One region of the Desulfovibrio sp. SGI.102 genome, then DNA from elsewhere that is predicted to be linked to it. Evidence: riboswitches for the same ligand, from Rfam matches in the RefSeq annotation. Region 1 holds a riboswitch; the other holds the start of a gene.

Region 1 (3,406 bases):
GCCGGTGGCCGACAAGAACCTGGCGGCCGTGCTGGAATCCAATCCTGTGTCCTTGCCGGTCATGGAACCGGATCAGGCCGTGCGTGAGGCCCTGCGCCATCCCATCGGCTCGCCCTGCCTGAAGGACATCGTCAACCCCGGCGAGAAGATCTGCCTGCTGGTGCCCGATGTGACCCGCTTGTGGCAGTCGCCCGCGGTCTACGTCCACGTGATGGTGGAAGAGCTCAACGCCTGCGGCATCCCCGACAGCGACATCCTCATCGTCACGGCCACGGGCACGCACCGTGCCCACATGGGCGACGAGCAGGCCCGTCTGCTGGGCGAGGACATCTGCCGCCGTATCCGCGTCATCGACCACGACTGCCGCGATACGGCCCATCTGGTGCACGTGGGCGATACCAGCCGCGGCACGCCGGTGTGGTTCAACAGCTACGCCATGGCCTGTGACAAGATCATCATCACCTGCGGCGTGGTCTACCACTTCCTGGCGGGCTTCGGTGGCGGCGGCAAGATGCTGCTGCCCGGCATCGCCGGTTACGAGACCATCCAGCGCCATCACAAGCAGGCCCTGAACCCCGGCTTCGGCAACGGCACCAACGCCGACGTGCGCAGCGCCAACATGGCGGACACCAACATTTTCCATGCCGACATCTTCGAGGCCGCGGCCATGGCCCGGCCCTGCTTCGGCCTCAATGTGGTGGTCAATGACGATTACCGCATCATCAAGGCCTTTGCCGGTGACTGGGTCCAGTCCCATGCGGCGGCCTGCCGTCTGGTGGACAGCATGGAAGGCGTGGCCATCCCCGAGCGTACGCCCCTGGTGGTGGCCAGCGCGGGCGGCTACCCCAAGGACATCAACCTTTACCAGACCATCAAGCTGCTGAGCAACGCCCTGAGCGCCGTGCAGCCGGGCGGGACCATGATCCTGCTTTCCCGCTGCTCCGAAGGCTTCGGCAACCCCGATGTGGAGACGCAGATCTGCGCCTACAGCGACATGCAGGCCCGTGAAAAGGCCCTGCGCGATACTTTTTCCATCGGCAGCTATGTGGGCTTCCTCTTTGCCGAGGCGGCCGAGAAACACAACCTCATCCTGGTGACGGACATGGATGCCGCCCTGTTCGGCAAGACGAAGATGCATGTCTGCCATAGCCTGGACGAGGCCCTGGACAAGGCCCGCCATTTCCTGGGACAGGAGCTGGACGTGCGCACCATCATCATGCCGCACGGCGCCTCGACCCTGCCCAAGCTGGCGGTCTAGCGACCACAGGCTGGCGCGGGCACTTACGGGTACCCGCGCCGGTTGAACCGGGTCCCCGCCGGATGCGCGGTCCGTACACGGGCTGTGTCATCCGGCAGGGGGCGTCTGGCAGGGGAGCCGCTTCCCGGAGGAGAGCCCTTTTTTATGCGGAAAAGGGGGCTCCGGCAGGGCGGCAAGTTGTGAAAAACGACGCAGGCGGAGTGGTCTGCGGATTCAAAAATCCCGCCAGCCCAGAATTGGCGCGGACTTTGGCAAATTGCCTGTCTTGGCGCAGACTTGTGATTTTTTACAATTATTTCAAAATGTTGTAAAATACTTACAAAAACTCTGTGTTGACAGTTGGGGCTCCTTTTGCCATCTTGAGCGGGCAGAAGCGCTGCTACGAGCTTCATCGGGAATCCCGTGAGATCCGGGAGCGGACCCGCCGCCGTAAGTCGCAGAACCTGCTCCCCCCGTGTGCCACTGGCAACCGCCGGGAAGGCCGGGAGCAGGGTGACGAGCCGGAAGACCTGCTTCTGCCGCTTGTCCATGGGGACAGCCTCACGGCAACGGGTTTTTGCCGCTGGGAAGGGACGTCATGACACTCTGTCGACGGGCGTCCGTATCTTTTTTCCACCTTTTTTTCGCGATTTTTCAGGGCCTGAGACCTCCCCTACAGGGAGGGTCTTTTGTGTTGACCCTAAAACGGGTCAGGAAAACAAATATCTTTGGATCTGGAGCAGGAAAACATGCTTGCGAGCATCATCAAGCGGGACGGGACCGAGGTCGCCTTTGATTCCGTCAAGATTCTCAATGCCATTACCAAGGCCAACAAGGCGTCCGGCGAGGACATGTCCCCCACGGATCTCCTGTTCGTCACCGAAAAGGTCTGCCGCAAGCTCGAAGCCCAGAACCTCCGCCATGTGGAAGAGATCCAGGACGTGGTGGAAGAGACCCTGATCCAGTACGATTACGCCAAGACCGCCAAGGCCTACATCCTGTACCGCGCCGAGCACACCAAGCGCCGCAACGCGGAATCGTACCTGATGGAGATCTACAAGACCCTGACCTACGCGCCCGCCATCGAAGAAGACATCAAGCGCGAGAACGCCAACATCGACGGCGATACGGCCATGGGCACCATGCTCAAGTACGGTTCCGAAGGGGCCAAGTATTTCACCGACAACTACGTCCTGCCCAAGGACGCCTCGGCCGCGCACATCAACGGTGACATCCATATCCATGACAAGGATTTCTACATGCTCACCGAGACCTGTTGCCAGATCGACCTGATCCCGCTGTTCCGCAACGGGTTCTCCACCGGTCACGGCCATCTGCGCGAGCCCAATTCCATCGAGAGCTATTCCGCCCTGGCCTGTATCGCCATCCAGGCCAACCAGAACGAGATGCACGGCGGCCAGAGCGTGCCGCACTTCGATTACGCCATGGCCGGCGGCGTGGCCAAGACCTTCCGCAAGGAATACCGCCACGCCTTCACCGCCTTCGTGCGCATCAGGACCGGCATGGATGCCGCCCAGGCCGAGGAATTCAGCCAGCAGATCCTGCTGCCCGTGATGCCCGCCATCCGCATGGCCGATGTGGACGAACTGGGCAAGCGCATGGAAGGCCTGGTGGCCGAGAACGAGCGCGATCTGGTGCGTGCCGCCCATGCCTACGCCGCCGAGGAAGCCCTGCGCATCACCGACCGCCGCACCTATCAGGCCATGGAAGCCTTCGTGCACAACCTGAACACCATGAATTCCCGCGCCGGTGCGCAGGTGCCCTTCAGCTCCGTCAACTACGGCACCGACACCTCCGCCGAGGGCCGCATGGTGGTGCGCAACCTGCTGCTGGCCACCCAGGCCGGTCTGGGCAGCGGCGAGACCTCCATCTTCCCGGTGCAGATCTTCAAGGTCAAGGAAGGCGTCAACTACAACGAAGGCGACCCCAACTACGACCTGTTCAAGATGGCCATCAAGACCTCGGCCATGCGTCTGTTCCCCAATTTCAGCTTCCTGGATGCGCCGTTCAACCTGCAGTACTACAAGCCCGGTGACTACAACAGCGAAGTGGCCTACATGGGTTGCCGCACCCGCGTGCTGGGCAACGTGTACGACCCCGACCGCCAGGTGACCTGTGGCCGCGGCAACCTCAGCTTCACGTCCATCA
Region 2 (3,406 bases), on a different contig from region 1:
GGCAAAGGGCGAGGTGGTGCACGGCGAGGCCAGCATCAAGTCTTTTTCCCACAGGGTGAAGGCCCCCAGCGGTGCGGACGGGGCGGGCGTGCCGAAGTGCAGGGGCCGTGCCGCCACGTAGGGCAGCTGCTCCTGCATAAGGCGCAGACGCCGCACATGTCCGCCAAGGGTGGGGATGTGCGCCCGCCAGTTGCGCTGCAGGGCCGAGAGCTGCCGTGCCCCGCTGCCGATGGAGGTGATGGGGATCCAGCGCGGTTCCGTCCAGACGTTCTGGGCCCAGGCCGCGGGCTCCGTGCCCCTGGCCAGCACCAGACGGCCACGCACGGTGATGACGCGGTCCCCCAGCTCTTCCAGCAGGGGCTGCATGTAGTCACGCGCCGCCACCTGCACGCTGAAATCTTCTTTGGGCAGGGCCGAACGGGGCAGGTCGGGCCAGCGACGGGCCAGGAGCACCTGCTCCTGCTGCCGGGCCTCGCGCCGCTGTTCCCGGCGCTCCTGCCGCCAGCGGGGCAGGGCATGGGCCTCCCCGGCGGCATGTTCCGGCTGTTCCGCCTTCTTGCCCCGGCCCGTTTTGGCCCGGGCGGGAGCCTGCGCTGCCGGCTCCCCGGAAACACGACGCCCGGAACGGCGGGACGGGCCTTGCCTGTCCGCGCCCTGCTCCGGGCTGGCCTTGCCCCCGCTGCGACGGCGGGGCGCTGAACGTTTTTTCTCTTCCCTGTCGGCTTCCTGCGGGGCCTGCTCCTCATGGAGGGCGCCACGACGGGGCGCGGGAAATGATCGACTGTGCGTACTCATGTGATCAGCATAGCCCAAAGCCCGGACAAGGCCAAGCGTCCGCCAGCCTCCTTCGGCGACGGGGATGGCCCGAGCGGCGAAAAAAAGCAGGGCCGTCCTCCCCTCGCGGACCAGCGCCGCCCGTGACGCAACGGCCGGACAAAAGGAGCCTTCCCCCCGCATCTCCCGGACAGCGCAGGCTTTTACTTTTCCGCCCGGCTTGACTTTTGTGCTCCAAACCGTTTCTGATGGCGCATCCATGCGGGGAATTCCGTGCAAATCGGAAACAGTCGCGCTGCGGTAAGAGGGTACGGAGCTTCTTTGGCGACACGCCACGACAGCCAGCCGTCACGGTGAAGGCGAAGCAAAGGCCCGGAGGCATGCCTCCCCATTCCCTCAAGTCCGAATACCCGCTCCATCCCTAACCTTTCAACGCGTCATTGAGGAGGTTCCATGCGTCGCATCCCCACAACATCCCTGCGCTCCACGCTGCTGGCCCTGCTGCTCACCCTCTGCCTGGCCCTGCCTGCCCTGGCGGCCCAGAAGGAAGGGCTGCTGCTGGTGGCCTTCGGCACCAGCGTGCCCGAGGCCCAGCCCGCCCTGACCGCCATCGACAAGGAATTCAAGGCCGCCTTCCCCCACAGCCCCGTGATCTGGGCCTATACCTCCAGCATCATCCGGGCCAAGCTGGAAAAGAAGGGCGTGCACATCGGTGACGTGGCCGCCGGTCTGGAAGAGCTGGCCCGGCAAAAGGTGGACGTGGTGCGCGTCCAGTCCCTGCATGTGGTGGCCGGGGAGGAATTCAGCGAGATGGAGCGCCTGCTCGTCAGCTGGCTGGTCCGCCATCCCGACAGTTTCAAGGCCGTCTATCTGGGCCGCCCGCTGCTGGAATCCCGGCAGGATGCCGAAGATGTCTGCCGCGCCGTCCTCGGCGCCACCGAAGGCAAGCGCAAGTCCGGCGAGTTGCTGGCCCTCATGGGCCATGGCCAGAGCCACGGCCGGGGCGACATGATCATCGAAGGCATGCGCGCCACCCTGGCCGATGCCGACAACCTGGCCGTGCTGGCCACGGTGGAAGGCTCGCGCGGTTTCGACCAGGTGCTTGCCGCCATCAAGACCAGCCGCGCGTCCGTCATCTGGCTCCAGCCCTTCATGGTGGTAGCCGGGGACCATGCCCGCAACGACCTGGCCGGTGACGAGTCCGATTCCTGGGCCTCGCAGATCCGCGCCCTGGGCCTCACCCCCCGCCCCGTACTCACCGGTCTGGGCGAGCTGCCCGGCGTGCGCGCCGTCTTCGTGCGCCATGCCCGCGACAGCCAGGACGATCTGCTGAAGCAGTAAGACAAGATGCTGCCAAGGGGAGACGGGGCCTCTTTTGGAAAAGGGTCCCCCTTCTCCCCTTGGAACCCCTCTTCCCCCCTAAAACTTTTTCTCCGGTCCGGTCGGATGGTCCCCGTCGCTGTCTGAGAGGGCAAGGCATCCGGCACAGGACAGGCAGCCCGCAGCCCCGCCAGCCAGACGGTCGCAGACGCGAGGATCATAGATTCAGCCAATAGAAAAGGACGCCACGCATGGCGTCCTTTTCTATTGGCTTTTTTAGGTGCCCCACACTGGGCGACCGTTTATCGAAGTTCCTGGCCGTTCCCTTCCCATGAAAAAACAATCATATCTCCCCGGCCCGCTTACTGTCCCCTTCTTCCGCGCGCCCTGGGGACGGACGCACGAAGAAAGCCCGCCGTGGTCAGGCGGACCGTCACTGATCAGGACAAAAGTTTTTGGGAGGGATGGGGGGAGCTTGAGGGGGGAAGGGGCGACCTTTTTTCAAAAAGGGCCCCCTTCCCCCCTCAAAAAACAACCACCGCCCTAGCGCAGGTCGGTGACGCGCTTGGACTTGCTGAAGGTACGGGGCAGGCTGGCGTGGTCGGCGAGCTTCACGGCCACGCGGGCCAGCAGGGACTTGTGCAGACGCTGTTCCAGCGCGGCCACCAGCTGGGCATCGCCGCCGGAGGTGGCGCCCTGGGCGCGTTCCACGGTCAGGGTCATGTGGTCCAGCGAGCGGTCGTCGCGGGTCAGTTCCACATGATATTCGCCGCCCAGTTCGGGGAAGGCGCCGATGACGTCCATGATCTGGCCGGGGTAGATGTTGACGCCGCGGTAGATGATCATGTCGTCGGAGCGGCCGAGGATGCGGTCATGGCGGGGCATGCTGAGGCCGCAGGGGCAGTCGCCGGGCAGCAGGCGGGACAGGTCGTGGGTGCGGTAGCGCAGCAGGGGCACGGCCTCCTTGCGCAGGCTGGTAACCACCATCTCGCCCACTTCGCCTTCGGGCACGGGCTGCAGAGTCTCGGGATCGAGGATCTCGATGATGAACATGTCGGCCCAGTAGTGCAGGCCGTTGTGCTCGTCGCAGTCGATGGCCGTACCGGGGCCGTACATCTCGGTCATGCCCGCGATGTCATAGCTGCTTTCCAGACCAAGCTTGCTCTCGATGGCCAGACGCATCTTTTCGCTGCGGATCTCCGAGCCGCAGATGACCTTGCGCAGCTTGAGCTTGTCGCGGATACCGGCGCGCTCCACTTCTTCGGCCAGCAGCAGGGCCATGGAGGCCGTGGCGCCGAAACAGGTGGAGCCC

What was found. Region 1 has a riboswitch for cobalamin ahead of ACQRCJ_RS12010 (anaerobic ribonucleoside triphosphate reductase). Riboswitches for the same ligand answer to the same signal wherever they lie in the genome.
Region 2: linked by a shared signal. The riboswitch ahead of ACQRCJ_RS06155 (sirohydrochlorin cobaltochelatase) and the one ahead of ACQRCJ_RS12010 (anaerobic ribonucleoside triphosphate reductase) in region 1 are both predicted to bind cobalamin.

Annotation. Positions count from the first base shown of each region.
Region 1 is NZ_JBNPNC010000093.1:1,525-4,930, reverse strand. It holds gene larA (nickel-dependent lactate racemase) at 1-1,258, shown strand, start outside; cobalamin riboswitch at 1,613-1,789, shown strand; gene ACQRCJ_RS12010 (anaerobic ribonucleoside triphosphate reductase) at 1,987-3,406, shown strand, end outside.
Region 2 is NZ_JBNPNC010000020.1:20,289-23,694, forward strand. It holds gene ACQRCJ_RS06150 (SAM-dependent methyltransferase) at 1-366, opposite strand, end outside; cobalamin riboswitch at 1,009-1,206, shown strand; gene ACQRCJ_RS06155 (sirohydrochlorin cobaltochelatase) at 1,228-2,115, shown strand; gene ACQRCJ_RS06160 (phenylacetate--CoA ligase) at 2,638-3,406, opposite strand, start outside.